DNA from 4 places in the Arthrobacter sp. UYP6 genome. Region 1 is predicted to be linked to each of the others. Evidence: riboswitches for the same ligand, from Rfam matches in the RefSeq annotation. Region 1 holds a riboswitch; each other region holds the start of a gene.
What was found. A riboswitch is a leader RNA that binds a small molecule or an ion and turns the genes downstream of it on or off. The one in region 1 is predicted to bind S-adenosylmethionine.
Positions count from the first base shown of each region.

Region 2: it holds a riboswitch for S-adenosylmethionine, as region 1 does, so the genes downstream of both, ABIB35_RS15605 (bifunctional o-acetylhomoserine/o-acetylserine sulfhydrylase) here and ABIB35_RS11110 (LLM class flavin-dependent oxidoreductase) in region 1, are expected to answer to the same signal.
Region 3: it holds a riboswitch for S-adenosylmethionine, as region 1 does, so the genes downstream of both, ABIB35_RS08620 (methylenetetrahydrofolate reductase) here and ABIB35_RS11110 (LLM class flavin-dependent oxidoreductase) in region 1, are expected to answer to the same signal.
Region 4: it holds a riboswitch for S-adenosylmethionine, as region 1 does, so the genes downstream of both, ABIB35_RS01680 (hypothetical protein) here and ABIB35_RS11110 (LLM class flavin-dependent oxidoreductase) in region 1, are expected to answer to the same signal.

Region 1 is NZ_JBEPPM010000011.1:103,692-107,562, reverse strand. Features, by position in the region: gene ABIB35_RS11115 (alpha/beta fold hydrolase) at 1-432, opposite strand, end outside; gene ABIB35_RS11110 (LLM class flavin-dependent oxidoreductase) at 549-1,997, opposite strand; SAM riboswitch class IV at 2,035-2,149, opposite strand; gene ABIB35_RS11105 (hypothetical protein) at 2,292-3,116, shown strand; gene ABIB35_RS11100 (ABC transporter ATP-binding protein) at 3,350-3,871, shown strand, end outside.
Region 2 is NZ_JBEPPM010000020.1:34,462-38,332, reverse strand. Features, by position in the region: gene ABIB35_RS18780 (glycoside hydrolase family 2 protein) at 1-80, shown strand, start outside; gene ABIB35_RS15615 (hypothetical protein) at 127-1,110, opposite strand; gene ABIB35_RS15610 (VOC family protein) at 1,562-2,212, opposite strand; SAM riboswitch class IV at 2,483-2,599, shown strand; gene ABIB35_RS15605 (bifunctional o-acetylhomoserine/o-acetylserine sulfhydrylase) at 2,670-3,871, shown strand, end outside.
Region 3 is NZ_JBEPPM010000008.1:84,579-88,449, forward strand. Features, by position in the region: gene metE (5-methyltetrahydropteroyltriglutamate--homocysteine S-methyltransferase) at 1-1,040, opposite strand, end outside; gene ABIB35_RS08620 (methylenetetrahydrofolate reductase) at 1,099-2,025, opposite strand; SAM riboswitch class I at 2,130-2,237, opposite strand; gene ABIB35_RS08625 (L-ribulose-5-phosphate 4-epimerase) at 2,609-3,337, opposite strand; gene araB (ribulokinase) at 3,334-3,871, opposite strand, start outside.
Region 4 is NZ_JBEPPM010000001.1:340,048-343,918, forward strand. Features, by position in the region: gene ABIB35_RS01670 (RBBP9/YdeN family alpha/beta hydrolase) at 1-15, opposite strand, end outside; gene ABIB35_RS01675 (LLM class flavin-dependent oxidoreductase) at 95-1,114, shown strand; SAM riboswitch class IV at 1,169-1,308, shown strand; gene ABIB35_RS01680 (hypothetical protein) at 1,324-1,710, shown strand; gene ABIB35_RS01685 (tyrosine-protein phosphatase) at 1,664-2,407, opposite strand; gene ABIB35_RS01690 (3-hydroxyacyl-CoA dehydrogenase family protein) at 2,641-3,489, opposite strand; gene ABIB35_RS01695 (enoyl-CoA hydratase/isomerase family protein) at 3,489-3,871, opposite strand, start outside.

The DNA of each region.
Region 1 (3,871 bases):
TTCCAGTTCCGTCTGCAGCACCAGCATCTCGTCTTCGCCCTCATCCAGGGCCAGTGCCGGTTCCAGTGCAACGACGCGCGTGATGACGGCAGATTCCTCGGCGGCCCGCAGCGCCAGGAAGGCCCCCGACGCGAAGCCGTACAGGTCAGCGGTGCCGCCGGCCACCTGCACCACGGCCAGCAGATCATCGACGTCGGATTCGGCGGTGTATTCCTCGCCGAGCCCGCTTTCCCCCAGCCCGCGGCGGTCATAGGTATAGACGGTGTGGTTTCCCGCCAGGACATCAGCCAGCGCCCGGGTGGCTGAGCTCTTCCGGTCCGAGGTCAGGGGATCCACGATGACCAGCGGCGGCCCGTCACCCTGCCGGGACCAGGCGATTTGGGTGCCGTCGGCGGAAAGGGCCATTCCGGAGGCACTGGGTGAAGATTCCATGACGGGCTCCTGCTCGCTGGAGGGCACTGCGCGGACCCTTCAAACGTAAGGAGGCGCTCCATCCGCGGTCAATGCCTCCGGCCCGAACCCGCACCGCAAAGGTCCGGGCCGCTGGCTTACGTGCCCGGAACCGCCGCCGGCTGCAGGCGGAAGGATGCACCGCGGTGCTCGGCGGGCAGCTTGTCGCCGGCACCAAAGAGCTTGTTGCGCAGCGTTCCCGGCGTGTATTCCGTCCGGTACGCCCCGCGTTTCTGCAGCTCCGGAACCACAAATTCCACAATGTCCTCAAAGGTTCCCGGCGTGATGGCGTAGGCCAGGTTAAAGCCGTCGACGTCGGTCTCCTCCACCCAGCGGATCATCTCCTCCGCGATGTGGGCACCGGAACCCACCATCCGCGGGCCCAGACCGCCGATACCGGCGGATTCGGCGATGTCGCGCACCGTCCAGGGTTCGCCGTCGTCCTTGGCCTTCTGGAAGTTCGCCGCCGCGGACTGGATGGCGTTGGACTTCACGTTGCCCAGGGGTTCGTCCAGGTTGTAGGTGGACAGGTCCACGCCCATCCAGCCGGACATCAGGGCCAGGGCTCCCTCGTCGCTGGCGTACCGCTGATATTCCTCGTGCTTTGCCGCAGCCTCCTCTGAGGTGGCGGCGGTGATGACGGTGAGCAGGGTGTAGATGCGGATGGAGTGCCGGTCCCGGCCGGCGGCCTCGGCGGCATCCCGGATCCTGGTGACCGTAGCCTTGAGTTTCTCCACCGTGGGTGCGCCCACAAAGACGGCTTCGGCATTGCCGGCGGCAAACGCGATGCCGCGGGGCGAGGCGCCGGCCTGGTAGATCACCGGTGTGCGCTGCGGGGAGGGCTCACTGATATGGATGCCGGGAACCTTGAAGTACTTGCCCTCATGGTTGATGTCATGCACCTTGGACGGGTCGGTGAAAATGCCGCGTTCCTTGTCGCGGACCACGGCGTCGTCCTCCCAGGAGCCTTCGAGCAGTTTGTAGATCACCTCGAGGTATTCATCCGCATGGTTGTAGCGCTCGTCGTGCTCGAGCTGGTCTGCCGCGCCCATGTTCCGGGCGGCGGAGGGCAGATAGCCGGTGACCACGTTCCAGCCCACCCGGCCGTTGGTGATGTGGTCCAGCGTGGAGAGCCGGCGGGCAAAGGGATAGGGGTGTTCGTAGGCGGTGCCGGCGGTGATTCCGAAGCCGAGGTGCTCAGTGACCAGGGCCATCGCGGAGACCAGCAGCAGCGGATCATTGACGGGAACCTGCGTACCCTGACGGAGGGTGGCCTCGTTGGAGTTTCCGTACACGTCATAGGTACCCAGGACGTCGGCGATGAAGATGCCGTCGAACAGCCCGCGCTCGCAGGTTTGGGCCAGGTTGGCCCAGTACCGGATGTCCGTGTAGTTGGCGGACTGGTCCTGCGGATGGCGCCACAGTCCCGGCGACTGGTGGCCCACGCAGTTCATGTCAAAGGCGTTGAACCGGATCTGCCGCCGGGTGCTTGGGCTTGCCGGGACGGGCTGGGTGCGCTGTTCGGACTGGTTGGAATGGTTGGTCACGGGGAAATCCTTCGGAACGGGACGCACCCGCGAAGGAGCGCCGTACTTGCCGTTCGCGGACGCGGAACGGCCGGATCCTCATCTGGGGCACCCCGCTACGGAAAGAGGGTTGCCGCCCAACCAGCCAGAGCTTCGCGTTGGGACTCATGATCCTGCGTCACCAGTATCTGCACGACGGAACTGCAAGGGGAAGTAGATGACACTGTGTGAAGCCCCACCTGCGACGTCCGGCCGGTTGTCCACAACCGGAAAATTCCGGTGTTTGTCTCCCTCGGACACGGCTAGGGTGACCGCATGAAGAAGCACTGTGGCTGGTTCCTGCCATTGGCGGGAATAGCAACCGTTTATGTAATGGGCCCCCTTGGCATGAATGCCGTTGTTGCCTCCGGGCTAGGCGATATCCCCAAGGGCCTGATCCTGCTCGGAATCATCGGCGCATCGATCATTATGAGCATCTATCTCTTCATCAAGTCGGTGGAAAACGGGTACCGGGTATTCCGCGCTCACCGACGGTCCCGCGGCCATTTCACCAAGGCTGAACGGGCGCAGGCGGATCTCCAGCGGGCCTACGAGACTTCATGGTCGGCGGCGCGCATCTTGGCGGACCACCTCGGAAGAGGCCAACCCCCTGCCGCCCTCGAAGTCTGGGGCATTGTGCTGGAACCGGGGGAGTCCGTTCATCTGTTGATAAACGCTGACTATGCACGTTATTACGGTCTCAACGGAACGTATGTTCATACTTCGGGTTTCTTTTGGGGCCGCCCCGCATTCGTCCTGGCGGGCGTAGGAATTACCGCCCTTGCCAACCGCTCCCGAAGACGAGCTGCTGATGCGGCGTCCCAACAGCAATGGCGCGAAGGCCAGCACACGCAAATGTTCCTGACGAACCGCAGGATTATCTGCCAGGTGAACGGAAGATGGCTCAGTTTTGCCTATGGACACGTCTCGGCCTGTTATCCGGAGCCGGAAAACAACAGCATGGTGCTCGAATTTCATTCCAGCGAGCCGCTGCTGATCGGCGGGGCGGAAGCTCCGTTGGCCATTGCCTACTTGGTGTGGGCCTTGTACGGGGAGCACGGGTTGGCGGCCCACCCCGCCCTGAACAGCCTGCGTGCCTAGGGGCGGCGTCGAAATATTACGCTCGGGACTTGCCCGTTTCCGCAATGGAGCGTTTAGTTGCTCTTGACCATCCCGAGCGGCTGAGAGACCTGGATCAGTGAAGCCGCAGCAACCCTGGTTGCCGTATTTCCTCCTTGAGAGACGGCAATAACAAGGACAGCACCGCAGGAGGCCCACTGAGGGCCCAAGGTGTTTTCCGTAGGGTGCTACTGCCAGGACCGATGGAGATTAACATGACCGCTCTGGCTTCCCAGTCCCCTGCCGCCGCCCCGTCCCCTGGGTGCTCCGCCGGCTCCGCCCTTCCCGTCAGCTTTTCCGGACTCGGCCGTGCTTTCGGTTCCGGCAGCGAAACCCACCAGGTGCTGCGGGACATCACCTTTGACGTTCACCACGGCGAGGTTCTTGCCATCCTGGGCTCCAGCGGCTGCGGAAAGTCCACGCTGCTGCGGGCCGCAGCCGGGTTGGATGCGCCGACCGCCGGCGAGATCCGGATTGACGGAACGCCGGTCCGCGGCATCGACGAGCGGTGCGCCGTCGCCTTCCAGGAACCGCGGCTGCTGCCCTGGCAAACGTTGCAGGCCAACATCGCCATGGGCCTGCCCAAGGGCATCAGCGCCAAAAACGGCAAGGCCAAAGTAGCTGAGCTGCTGGATCTGGTGGAGCTGGCGGCTTTCGCCAAGCACCGTCCGCGGGCTGTCTCCGGCGGTATGGCCCAGCGCACCTCCCTTGCCCGCGCCCTGGCCCGGACGCCCGGG
Region 2 (3,871 bases), on a different contig from region 1:
ACGACCGCCGCGTGGTGAAGATAGATGCTGATACGGTCCGGGAGACCAATGCCCGGTTAATCCGGGCGTCCGGTTCCTGAAGGAGCTCACGCACGCCGGCGTTTCCCGGGAAGGCCTGAACCAAGCTCACGCACGACGGCGTTTCCTGGGAAGGCCTGCCCGCAGCAGCATGCGGACCAGGCCGTCGGGGTCATGCTTTGGCTTCGTGATATCGGACCATGACCAGCGGACAAAGCCGACGCCCGTGGCCCGGATAGCGTCCTCTCGACGCTTTTCGCGGATAAGGGTTTCCCGGACCGCCGTTCCAATCTGCTGGCTAGTGCCGGAAGTATTACTGGATCCGATAGCCCCGTATTTCACGGCCCCGTCAAATTCACCGACCAGCGCGTACTCCTTCCAATAGAAGTCCGTTCTTCCTAGGAACTCTCCGCCGGCAGACCGGAATTCATGCTGGAGTTCGGGCTGCGGAAACCCGAGCAGATGCAGCACTGCACGGGAGTATGACTCGCCGGGGGATTCAGACCGGCCATCGGCGAAGGAAATTACCCTCCTGGCCCTGGTGCGTTTAGCCTCGTCGGGGAGTTTTCCGCTGAGGACCATCAGGGCGTCCCGTTCCAGAGCAGGGAATCCGCGGGCTTCATCGGGGCGCAGCATGTGGTCCATGGCAGGAACGGCACGTTCGAAGGGCAGTCGGGCGGCCATATCGAGGACAGTTTGTGCACGGGACGTTAGGGTAAGGCCGTCCTGAGTTGTCGTCGGCTCGAGCAGCGTCCGTGGAGTCCAGCAGAGATTGCCGCGGCGTCTCCCGTGCGACGAACCCGGGGCCAGCAGCAGGACTTCAGAGGTTCTGCCGATGACAGGTAAACCCCAGATGACGGCGGCGGACTGCTGGATCAGGATCCGAGGTGCGTGGCCTTGGCCCTGGTCAACGGCAGCGGAAATCGCGGCACGGTCCCGGTCCCATTTCGGCATTTTCTGCCATTGGGCGGCTCGGATGTAGACCCCGGCCCGCACCCGTACCAGTTCACCGTTCCGGCATTTCCGTGCCAGGGACCGTCTGCCGGTGCCGTCGTGGTCGGCGTCGGATGCATAAAGAAACTCGGGGTCCATGACCCAAGGGTGCACCCTTGGGCATACCGTCCCCGAGGAACGAAGGCCGACTTGTGGATAAGAACTCCTCCGAGGAATCCGCGACTGTTTTGGGCAGGGGCATCCGGTTTGGGATTCTGCTGCCGGTGCGGACCGGCAGCGATTTCCCAAAGGGTGCGCGGACGCCCAAAGTGGTAGCGGATCCGGGTGCTGCGTTGCCCAAAGGGTGCGCGGATGCCCAAAGTGGCAGGATTTGGCTTCTCTGAGGTGCAACCGAGGGAACCGCGACTGTTTTGGGCAGGGGCATCCGGTTTGGGATTCTGCTGCCGGTGCGGACCGGCAGCGATTGCCCAAAGGGTGCGCGGATGCCCAAAGCGGTAGCGGATCCGGGTCCTGCGCTGCCCAAAGGGTGCGCGGATGCCCAAAGTGGTAGCGGATCCGCGTCCCGCGCGGCGGCAAACCGGCAGCAGGATTAGATCTCGACGAGGCCCTTGGCGGTGTCGAAGGAGACGGACATGATGCCGGGGGTGCCCTTGGGGGAAATCCAGGTGACGCCCACGTTTTCCAGCGGTTCCTCGGCGGGGGTGCCCAGCCACTGGGCCACGCGGTCCGCGGAGCCGGCGATGGTCAGGGAGTTCAGCTTCACCTTGCCGGGCATGCCCGGAAGAGCGGCGGAGGGGTGCAGGGCCTCCGTTCCGTCATCCCAGCGCAGCATGTACGGCACCTGCGGATCCGCGATCAGCCCGTTGATGCCGATCTGCTGCCAGGTCAGTTCCTGGCCGTCCGGGAACTTGCGGTTGCCCGGAACGGAGAGCCGTCCGAGGCGTTCTTCGAAAGGGGAGAGGTCATCCACAGCCACGCACCAGCCCATCCAGCCGCCGCCGCACTCCGAGCGCTGGCGCACAGCCTGGCCAAAGGGCGCTTTGTCCGAGGCCGGGTGGTTCAGGGCCTCCACCACCTCAACGTACTGGTGATTGGCCAGGGGCAGGATCATGTTCCGTGTTCCGAAACGCGGGTGCACACCGCCCTTGACGAAGTCCGCTCCCAGAGCGGCAGCAATCCTCTCAGTCGTGGCCAAAAGACCGTCGGATTCACAGGCATAAGATACATGGTCCAAGCGCATGCGGCCCATTTTGGCACGTTGTGACCCACCTCTCGACTAAGGCAACCCTTAGCTGGCCACAACTTCCGTTTGACCTGCTGATTTATCTGCCGGAAGCCTGTCGCCGGGGGTCCGGATCTGCCGTACACGCGGCAGGAGCAATCCGAATCAGGCCGTCCGGCTGTCGCGGAGAACAGCGCTGCCGATCCTCGGTGAAGCCCCCGACATCCCGGGAAATGATCCGTCACAGACCTTGCAGGCGCAGGGCTTATCCGTTTTCATAGGGGGATAGGTCATGAGTGCCAGCAGATAGCCCCGGCTTGCTGGCCGGCAACCCTCCAACCGCGGTGGGGTGCCCCGGGTGAAGACCTGGCTGTACGTCAAACGGACGTACGGCAAGCGCGGACCACACATGGCTGCCGGTTATCTTTTTCCGGCTACAAGTCTCGGTGCGGTCCCTAGTTACAGGGAGCAAACAATGTCAGGAAACTGGTCGTTCGAAACCCGGCAGATCCACGCTGGACAGGAGCCCGACGCCGTCACCGGCGCCCGCGCGCTGCCCATCTATCAGACTTCATCCTTCGTCTTTCCCAGCGCCGAGTCAGCGGCCAACCGTTTTGCACTGGCCGAGCTGGCTCCGATCTACACACGCATCGGCAACCCCACCCAGGAAGCGGTGGAAAACCGGATCGCCTCCCTCGAGGGCGGGATCGGCGCACTGCTGCTCGCCTCCGGCCAGGCCGCTGAAACCTTCGCCATCCTCAACGTGGCCGAGGCGGGAGACCACATTGTGGCCAGTCCAAGTCTCTACGGCGGCACCTACAACCTGTTCAAGCACACGCTGAAGAAGTTCGGCATCACCACCACCTTTGTCCAGGATCCGGACAATCTGGAGCAGTGGCGGGCGGCGGTGCAGCCCAACACCAAGGCCTTCTTCGGCGAAGTGGTCTCCAACCCGCGCCAGGACGTGCTGGACATCGAGGGCATCAGCACGGTGGCGCGCGAGGCCGGCATTCCCCTGATCGTGGACAACACGCTCTCCACCCCGTATCTGATCCGGCCGATCGAGTGGGGCGCGGACATTGTGGTGCACTCGGCCACCAAGTATCTGGGCGGGCACGGAACTGCCATTGCCGGCGTGATTGTGGATTCGGGCAACTTCGACTTTGGCGCAGATCCGGAGAAATTCCCCGGTTTCAATACCCCCGATGAGAGCTACAACGGCCTCGTTTATGCCCGTGACCTGGGCGCCGACGGCATTCTGGGCGCCAACCTGGCCTACATCCTCAAAGCCCGCGTGCAGCTGCTGCGCGACCTCGGGTCGTCCGTGTCGCCGTTCAATGCGTTCCTGATTGCCCAGGGTCTGGAAACCCTGAGCCTGCGCGTGGAACGGCACGTGAGCAACGCCGTCGCGGTGGCCAATTGGCTGGAAGGGCACGACGACGTCGTCTCCGTCGCCTACGCGGGGCTGGAGTCCAGCCCGTGGTTTGAGCGCGGGCGCAAGTACGGGCCGCGCGGAACCGGCGCCATTGTCTCCTTTGAGATCGCCGGCGGCGTCGACGCCGGCAAGGCCTTCGTGGATGCCCTGGACCTGCACTCGCATGTGGCGAATGTGGGCGACGTGCGTTCCCTGGTCATTCATCCGGCGTCGACCACGCACAGCCAGCTGGGCGCGGAGGC
Region 3 (3,871 bases), on a different contig from region 1:
TCCTGCAGCACCTCCAGCGACGCGGAGAGGCTGTTGCGCCACACGTTGCGGCCATCCACAATCCCGGCGAGGAATGTAGTGCTGCCCAAATCGGCCAGCACCGAGGCGGACGGGAGCCGGCCGCGGATCAGGTCAGCATGCACCGCTTCCACGCCGGCCGCGGCCAGCACGGCCAGGGCTTCGCCGGGAGCCTCCGGATTTCCGGCGGTTCCGTAGCCGGTGGTGACCAGCAGGGCAGGCCGGCCGTTGCCGCGGTTCCCGCCGTTCTCTCCGTCTCCGCCCGGGGTGGCCCGCGGAGCGTCGGCCAGTTTCCGGTAGACCCGTTCCACCAACCCGCCCGGGGCTGCCAGCGCGCCGCCCCTGTCCGTGACCAGGCCCGGCTCGTCCAGCTGCACCCAGTCGGCGCCGGCGTCGCCCAGCTGCGTGAGGATGCCGGCGTAGGCGGCAACGGCGTCGTCGATCCGGTCCAGCGGATCAAAACCCTCGGGCGCGTGGTCCTCGGCCTTGGCCAGCAGCAGGTACGTCACCGGTCCCACCAGGACCGGGCGGAGCACCGCACCGTTTTCCCGGTGCCGGCGGATGGTGTCCGCGAGCTGATGCGCGACAGCGGTAAAGGGGGTTTCCGGACCGATTTCCGGTACCAGGTAGTGGTAGTTGGTGTCGAACCATTTGGTCAGTTCCAGCGGCGGGCGTTCACCGTGGCCGCGGGCGAGGATGAAGGAGGCGGCCGTGCCCACGCTGCCGTCGGCGTCGGCCAGGTCCGCGAACCGGGCCGGCAGGGCACCTAGCGCCGCGGTGGTGTCCAGGACCTGGTCGTAGAGCGCAAAGTCAGCGGGGATGGAGGAATCGGCGGCGTTCAGGCCGAGTTCCACGAGGCGGCTGACTGTCCGGTCCTGGAGTTTCCGGGCGTCCGCGAGGAGCTGCTGTTCACTGATCGCGCCGCTCCAGTGGGCGTCGAGGGCCTTCTTGAGTTCACGGTGGGGGCCGATCCGCGGGTAGCCGAGGATGGTGGCGGCGGGGAAGGTGCTGGGGTTGGTCATGATGTCTCCTGGTATTTGGGGTTGAGCGGGGTCGGTTAAAGGGAGAGCGGGCAGGGCCTCAGGCGGAGATGGCGGGGTGCGGTACGGGCGGCAGCGCACGCGATGCCGGAAGGTTGAGGGCTTCCACGATTTCCACGCAGGCGCGCGCTTCGTTGAACGTGTACAGGTGCAGGCCCGGCGCTCCGGCGTCGAACGCGGCCCGGGCCAGCGCCACGGCGGCGTCGACTCCGATCCGGCGGCGTTCGGCGTCGGAGCCTGCGATTTCCAGCCGGTGCAGCAGGGCGGGGTCCGGATGGACACCGGTCATCAGGGCTAACCGCTGCAGCCGGTTCTGGCTGGACATGGGGATGATCCCGGGAATGATCGGGATGGTGACTCCCGCTGCCCGCGCGGCGGTCACCAGCTGCACGTAATCGGCGGGGTTGAAATACACCTGGCTGATCGCGAAGTTGGCGCCGGAGCGCTCCTTGGAGACGAGCACCTCAATGTCATGCTGGAAGGACGGCGATTCCGGATGCCGGTTGGGATAGGCAGCCACTCCCACGGCCATCCGGCCGCCGGCCAGAGCTGCTGAATGCTGGTCCTCGATCTCCCTGATCAGTTCCACCAGGTACCGGGCGAACGGCAGCTCGCCCCGAAACGCGCCGGGGTCTGCGGGCAGATCACCGCGCATGGCCAGCACGCCGCGGACGCCCAGGCCCACCAGCAGGTTCACCAGCCGGTACAGGCTCTCCCGGGTTTCACCCACACAGGTCAGATGTCCCAGCGGCCGCAGCCGGGTGGCGTGCACCAGATGCTCAAGCAGGCGGACGGACGCCTGGCGCCGTTCCGGGGTGCCGCTGTACGTCACCGAAACGTAGTCCGGATGTGTGCCGGCCAGCTCGTCGATCACCTGCAGCACGGCCTTTTCGGTCCGGGCGTTTGTGGGCGGATACAGCTCGTAGGACAGCGCCGGCGGGACGGCGGTATGCGCTGCTGGGGTCATTGTGGCTCCTCGGTGGGTGCCGAGGGAGTGCCACCAGCGCTGCTGAACAATCCAGCTGGCCGCGCAGGGGGCAGGTTATTGCGCTGACGGGTGTCACAGGCAAGTCTCCATCGGTCCTGGCGGTAGCACCGTTCATTTCAGCCTCCTGTGGAGGGAAACGATGGTTGCTGCGGCGTCAACGAGCCAGATCTCTCAGCCGCTCTGGATGGGTGGTGGGACCAATCTAGACGCGGCGGCAGTTGGGTGCAATGCCCGTACCGGTTGCGTCAAAGTGTTGCTTCATATCACTCGTTGCCGCGTCATGAAGTGAAACACGAGTCATATAGCGTCATGGACGCCATGTGGCGGCGGCGCCGCCACCGAATGCCCAGGTGACCAAGTGGGTGTGCGCACTTTCCTTCGATAATGATGAAATCGCGTCATATCTTTGGCCGGGGTGACAACCATCGAGCTTCCCCACGAGCAGATGAGGGAGCTCGCCATTCGACTGCTTTGAACCAGGACCAAGAGGGGGAGTAGCTGGTCAACAGGCCCGCCATTATTCGGTCCTCAATTAGGCCGGTATGACGCCGGACGAATAGCTCTAGTGCTGCCCGTACACGTTTTGGTAGCGGTTATACAGGGAATCGATCTGCTCCTGCCCGATCTGCAGCGGTGCCCCGAGCTGCCGGGAGATATGCACCGTACGGGCCACTTCCTCGCATAGCACGGCAGCCTTGACCGCAGCACGCGCATCGCGGCCCACCGTGAACGGGCCGTGGTTCTGCATCAGCACGGCGGGGGAGCGGGAGTCGGACAGGGTCTGCACAATGCCCTGCCCAATCGAATCGTCGCCGATCAGCGCAAACGGACCAACCGGAATGTCGCCGCCGAATTCGTCCGCCATCATGGTCAGGACGCAGGGAATGGCTTCCCCGCGGGCAGCCCACGCGCTGGCATAGGTGGAATGGGTGTGCACCACGCCGCCGATGTGGTCCATGTGCCGGTACACATAGGCATGGGCGGCGGTGTCCGACGACGGCGCGAATGAGCCTTCCACCAGCGTCCCGAACAGGTCGGTCACCACCATGTTCTCCGCGGTCAGGTCCGCGTAGGCGACGCCGGAGGGCTTGATCACCATCAGGTCCGCGCCGGGCACTCGGGCGGAGACGTTGCCGGCCGTCCATGCCACCAGCTCGTTGGCGGTCAGCTCCCCGTGCAGGGCCGCCACCTCCGCCTTGAGCCGGTCGACGTCGTCCCGCAGGTGTGCGGGAATGCAGGCCGCGGACGCTGACCCGGGCGCGGCACCGGGAGTGGAAACGTGCTGTGTCATGACGAAACTCCAATCGGGGAAATGGTGCGGCCGGCAACGGCGGAGCGGCGCATGGCCTTCAGCCGGTGCATCACGTTGTTGCCGCCGCGGCCAAAGTAATCGTGCAGGGTACGGTATTCCTCAAAGAGCTGCTGGTAGGCGCGGGCGCGCTCCGGGTCCGGCAGGTACGCATCACGGACCACGTTGCCCATGGCCTCCGCCGCGGTGCGGATGTCCGGATAGGCGCCGGCGGCCACCGCGGCGTGGATGGCCGAGCCCAGCGCCGGACCTTGGCCTGAGCCGATGACGGAAATGGGCATGTTCAGCACATCGCAGTAGATCTGCATCAGGAGCCGGTTCTTCAGCAGACCGCCGGCGACGGTGAGCTCGCGGACCGGAACGCCGCTGTCCCTAAAGGCCTCCACAATCACACGGGTGCCAAAAGCGGTGGCTTCCAGCAGTGCCCGGTACATGTCCTCCGGCTTGGTGGCCAGCGTCTGCCCCACAAACACGCCGGACAGCTCATGGTCCACCAGTACGGAACGGTTGCCGCTG
Region 4 (3,871 bases), on a different contig from region 1:
CATGGTCAGGTGCATGCTTTTCGCCTTTCCGCCCCCGGCGCCGAAGAATCGGAAGCGGGGAATATCTCCTGGGAAACCGGTGCTGTGACTGAACATGAAGAAGATCGGTTTCCTGTCCTTTGGACATTACCGCGATGTGCAGGGTTCCCTTGTCCGGACCGCCCGGGACGCCCTGCTGCAGACCATAGACCTGGCGGTGGCGGCGGAAGAACTCGGGGTGGACGGTGCCTACCTGCGCGTCCATCACTTTGCGCCGCAGTTCGCCGCGCCCTTCCCCCTGCTCTCCGCCATGGCCGCGCGGACCAGCCGGATTGAGCTGGGCACGGCCGTGATCGACATGCGGTATGAAAATCCGCTCTACATGGCTGAAGAGGCCGCCGCAGCGGATCTGATTAGCGGCGGCAGGCTGCAGCTTGGCCTCAGCCGCGGTTCACCCGAGCCGGCCCTGCGCGGGTACGAAGCGTTCGGCTATGTTCCGACCGAGGGCAGCACGGACGCTGACGAGGCACGCAAGCACACCCTGGTGTTCCGTGCAGCTGTTTCCGGTGCCGGGCTGGCCACTGCGGATCCCATGATGACCGGCAGTTCGGGAACACTCGCCATCGAGCCGCAGTCTCCAGGTCTCGGGAACCGGATCTGGTGGGGGTCCGGCACACGGGCCACGGCCAAGTGGACCGGTGAGCAGGGCATGAACCTGATGAGTTCCACCCTGCTGACGGAGGACACCGGGATACCCTTTGACCAGCTCCAGGCCGAGCAGATCGAGGTGTTCCGCAAGGCCTGGGCCGACGCCGGCCATGAAGGCACCGGCCGGGTCTCGGTTAGTCGCAGCATTATTCCGCTGGTGTCCGACGACGACCGGCGCTACTTCGGCCTGCGCGCCCAGGCGGAGGGACGCGACCAGGTGGGCCGGCTGGACGGCGGACTGGCCCGCTTCGGAAAGAGCTACATCGGGGAGCCGGACGTAATTGCCGCCCAGCTGGCCGCCGATGCCGCGGTTCAGACGGCGGACACCCTGCTGGTCACGGTGCCCAACCAGCTGGGAGTGGAATATAACGCCCGGTTGCTGGAGAACCTGGTGCGGCACGTAGCGCCCGCTGCCGGCTGGCGCTGACGCCCTCCGCGCGCGCTTCCCGCCTCTCAGCGCCATGCGCTATGGTTGTCTCAGCTTCACGAGAGGCGGCCATCGCACCTGGAGGAATCCGGGTACGTAAAAGCTCCGACTGGCCTCACACCAACCCCACTGTTCGGCGGGTGGTTCGGATGACGAAGCGGCCTGCCGCCGCCCGGCGCAGGCAAGGACAACCCGTAAAGGACCACACTGTGAGCATCTCCAGTGACACCAAATGCGCCAGCTTTTTCCCCGGCCACAACATTCATCTGATCCATGCCAAGCGCCTTGTTGGCTTCGATGACTGGGTGGATGCCCAGGCCTACGTCGATGTTGAACTCGGCGTCATTCAGCTGGTGGTGGACGGGCGGCAGCAGCTGATGTGGTTCCATGACATGCCGGCGCTGGCCCTGGCGTTGGAGGGTTCGGGCGGTGCGGCCCAGTGGTGCGCCCGGTATTCCTCGCTTCTGGTTCCGGGCGGTTTCGACAGCCCGGCCCGGCGCTCTTTTTTCTACTTGGCGGCGCCGGAAAAGCTCCGGCCGTGTAACCCGGTCAACGCAGCATCCGACGCCGAAGCCGCTCAATCGCAGCCGAGCTGACACCGGCCGAGCGAAGGTACTGTTCCGTGTCCAGCCCGTCCAGGGCGCGGAGCAGTTCCCGCCGCCCGTCGGCCACGCGGGCGTTTTCCTGCGCTGCCGTCAGCGGCTTTTCCCGGGGATGAGCCTGGGTGGCGTGGAAGGCGTTAATGCCGCGGACCGCCTGCTCGTAGTCATCGGCGATGGCCTCCGGCGGAGCCCCGGCCAGCTGCAGCAGGAGCATGGCGATCAGCCCGGTGCGGTCCCGGCCGGCCGAGCAGTGGATCACCACCGCGCCGTCGTCGTCGGCGTCTGCGATGGCCTGGAGGACGGCGGCGATCTTTTCCGGCCAGCGGCGCAGGTTCTCCCGGTACCACTTGGGTGAATCCATGTAGGGGCCGCAGAGCGCGGTAAAGTCCGGATCGTGCGCTTCCTGCGTGGGCCGGGTCAGGAAGGTGATGCCGTCCACGGCGTCGGGGCCCACCCGCGGATCGGTGTCCCGTCGACCCTGCTCCACATCATTGCGGAGGTCGACGACGGTGCGGATGCCCGCGGCGCGGGCCCGGGCCCAGCCGCGTTCGGTGAGCCATTCGGATCGGCCCATCCGGAAGATCCGGCCCGGCACCACGGCACTCGCGCCCGCACCCGTGCCGATGACCGGGATTCCACCCAGGTCACGCGCGTTGGCGGCGCCCTCCCAATCCACGTCACGTTCGCTCATGAGTCTCTCCCTCCCCTTCCTTTCGCCGAGATGGCAGTAGGTGCTGCTCTGAGCGCTGAGAACAGCACTGTCTGCCATCTCGGCGAGGGCCGGGGCGGGGCGGGCCGGGCTCGGGACGGGCTCGGAGCGGGGCGGGCCGGGCTCGGGACGGGCTCGGAGCGGGGCGGGCGGGGCGGGCCGGGCTCGGCGAGGGGCGGGCGGGTAGGGGCGGGGTGGGATGGCGGGACCGGGAATCAGGACCAGTCGAAAAAGCCCTTGCCGGATTTGCGGCCGAGTTCGCCGCGGGCCACCTTGTCCCGCAGGATCTGCGGCGGCTCGAACCGGGGACCCAGCGTGGACGCCAGGTATTCGGCGATACCCAGCCGCACATCCAGGCCCACAATGTCCGTGGTCTTCAGCGGGCCAGTGGGGTGCTTGTAACCGAGCACCATCGCCGCATCGATGTCCGCGGCCGAGGCCACGCCCTCTTCGACCATCCGCATCGCTTCGAGGGCAATCGCCACGCCCAGCCGGGAGCTGGCAAAGCCCGGGGCGTCGTTCACGACAACGGGGGTTTTACCCAGATCGTGCGCCCAGGCGGCGGCAGCTTCGGCCAGCTCTCCGGAGGTTCGGGCCCCCAGGACCACTTCAATCAGGGTGGAGGCGGGCACCGGGTTGAAGAAGTGCAGCCCGCAGAACCGCTGCGGCCGCTGCAGTTTTTCCGCCAGTTCGGACACGGACAGCGAGGAGGTGTTCGAGGCCAGCCAAGCGTCCGGCGCCAGTTGTTCCTCAACGGCAACCAGCGCCGCTGCCTTGAGGGCAAAGTCCTCCGGAACCGCTTCAACCACCAGGCCGGCGCCCGCAAACGCAGCGTAGTCGGTGGACACGGACAGGCGTGAGGTGAGGTCTTCGAAGCTCGTGGTGACGGTGCCCCGCTCAACGCTCTTGGCCAGGTTGGCGGCCACGCGCTCGTACGCTGCGGCGGCAGCCGCGTCGTCGCGCTCCACCACGACGACGGCGGCGCCGGCAGCACAGAAGGCATGCGCAATGCCCGCACCCATCCGTCCGCCGCCAAGCACTCCTACTGTGGAGGGAACTGCCATTACTTTTTCTTCCTCTCAAGGAATGCTGACATGCGGTCAAACTTGGCCTGCGATTCAAAAAGAATCCCCTGGGCAAGGGTGTCAATGGCGGGGTGCGCCTCGGCCGGGGCGGCGAACACCGTTTTGGTGAGCCGGACGGCCAGCGGATCCTGGCGGGCGATGCGGTCGGCCAGGGCATGCGCGGCGTCCAGCAGCTGCTCGGGGTCGGCGAGTTCGGTGACCAGATGCACGGCCAGGGCCTCGTCAGCAGTCAGCACCCTGCCGGCCAGCAGGATGTCCTTGGCTAACGGCTCACCCACCAATTCCTTCAGCCGCCAGCTGGCACCGGCGGCTGCGAGGATGCCCAGCGACGTTTCCGGATTGCCTATTTTCAGGCGCGGTG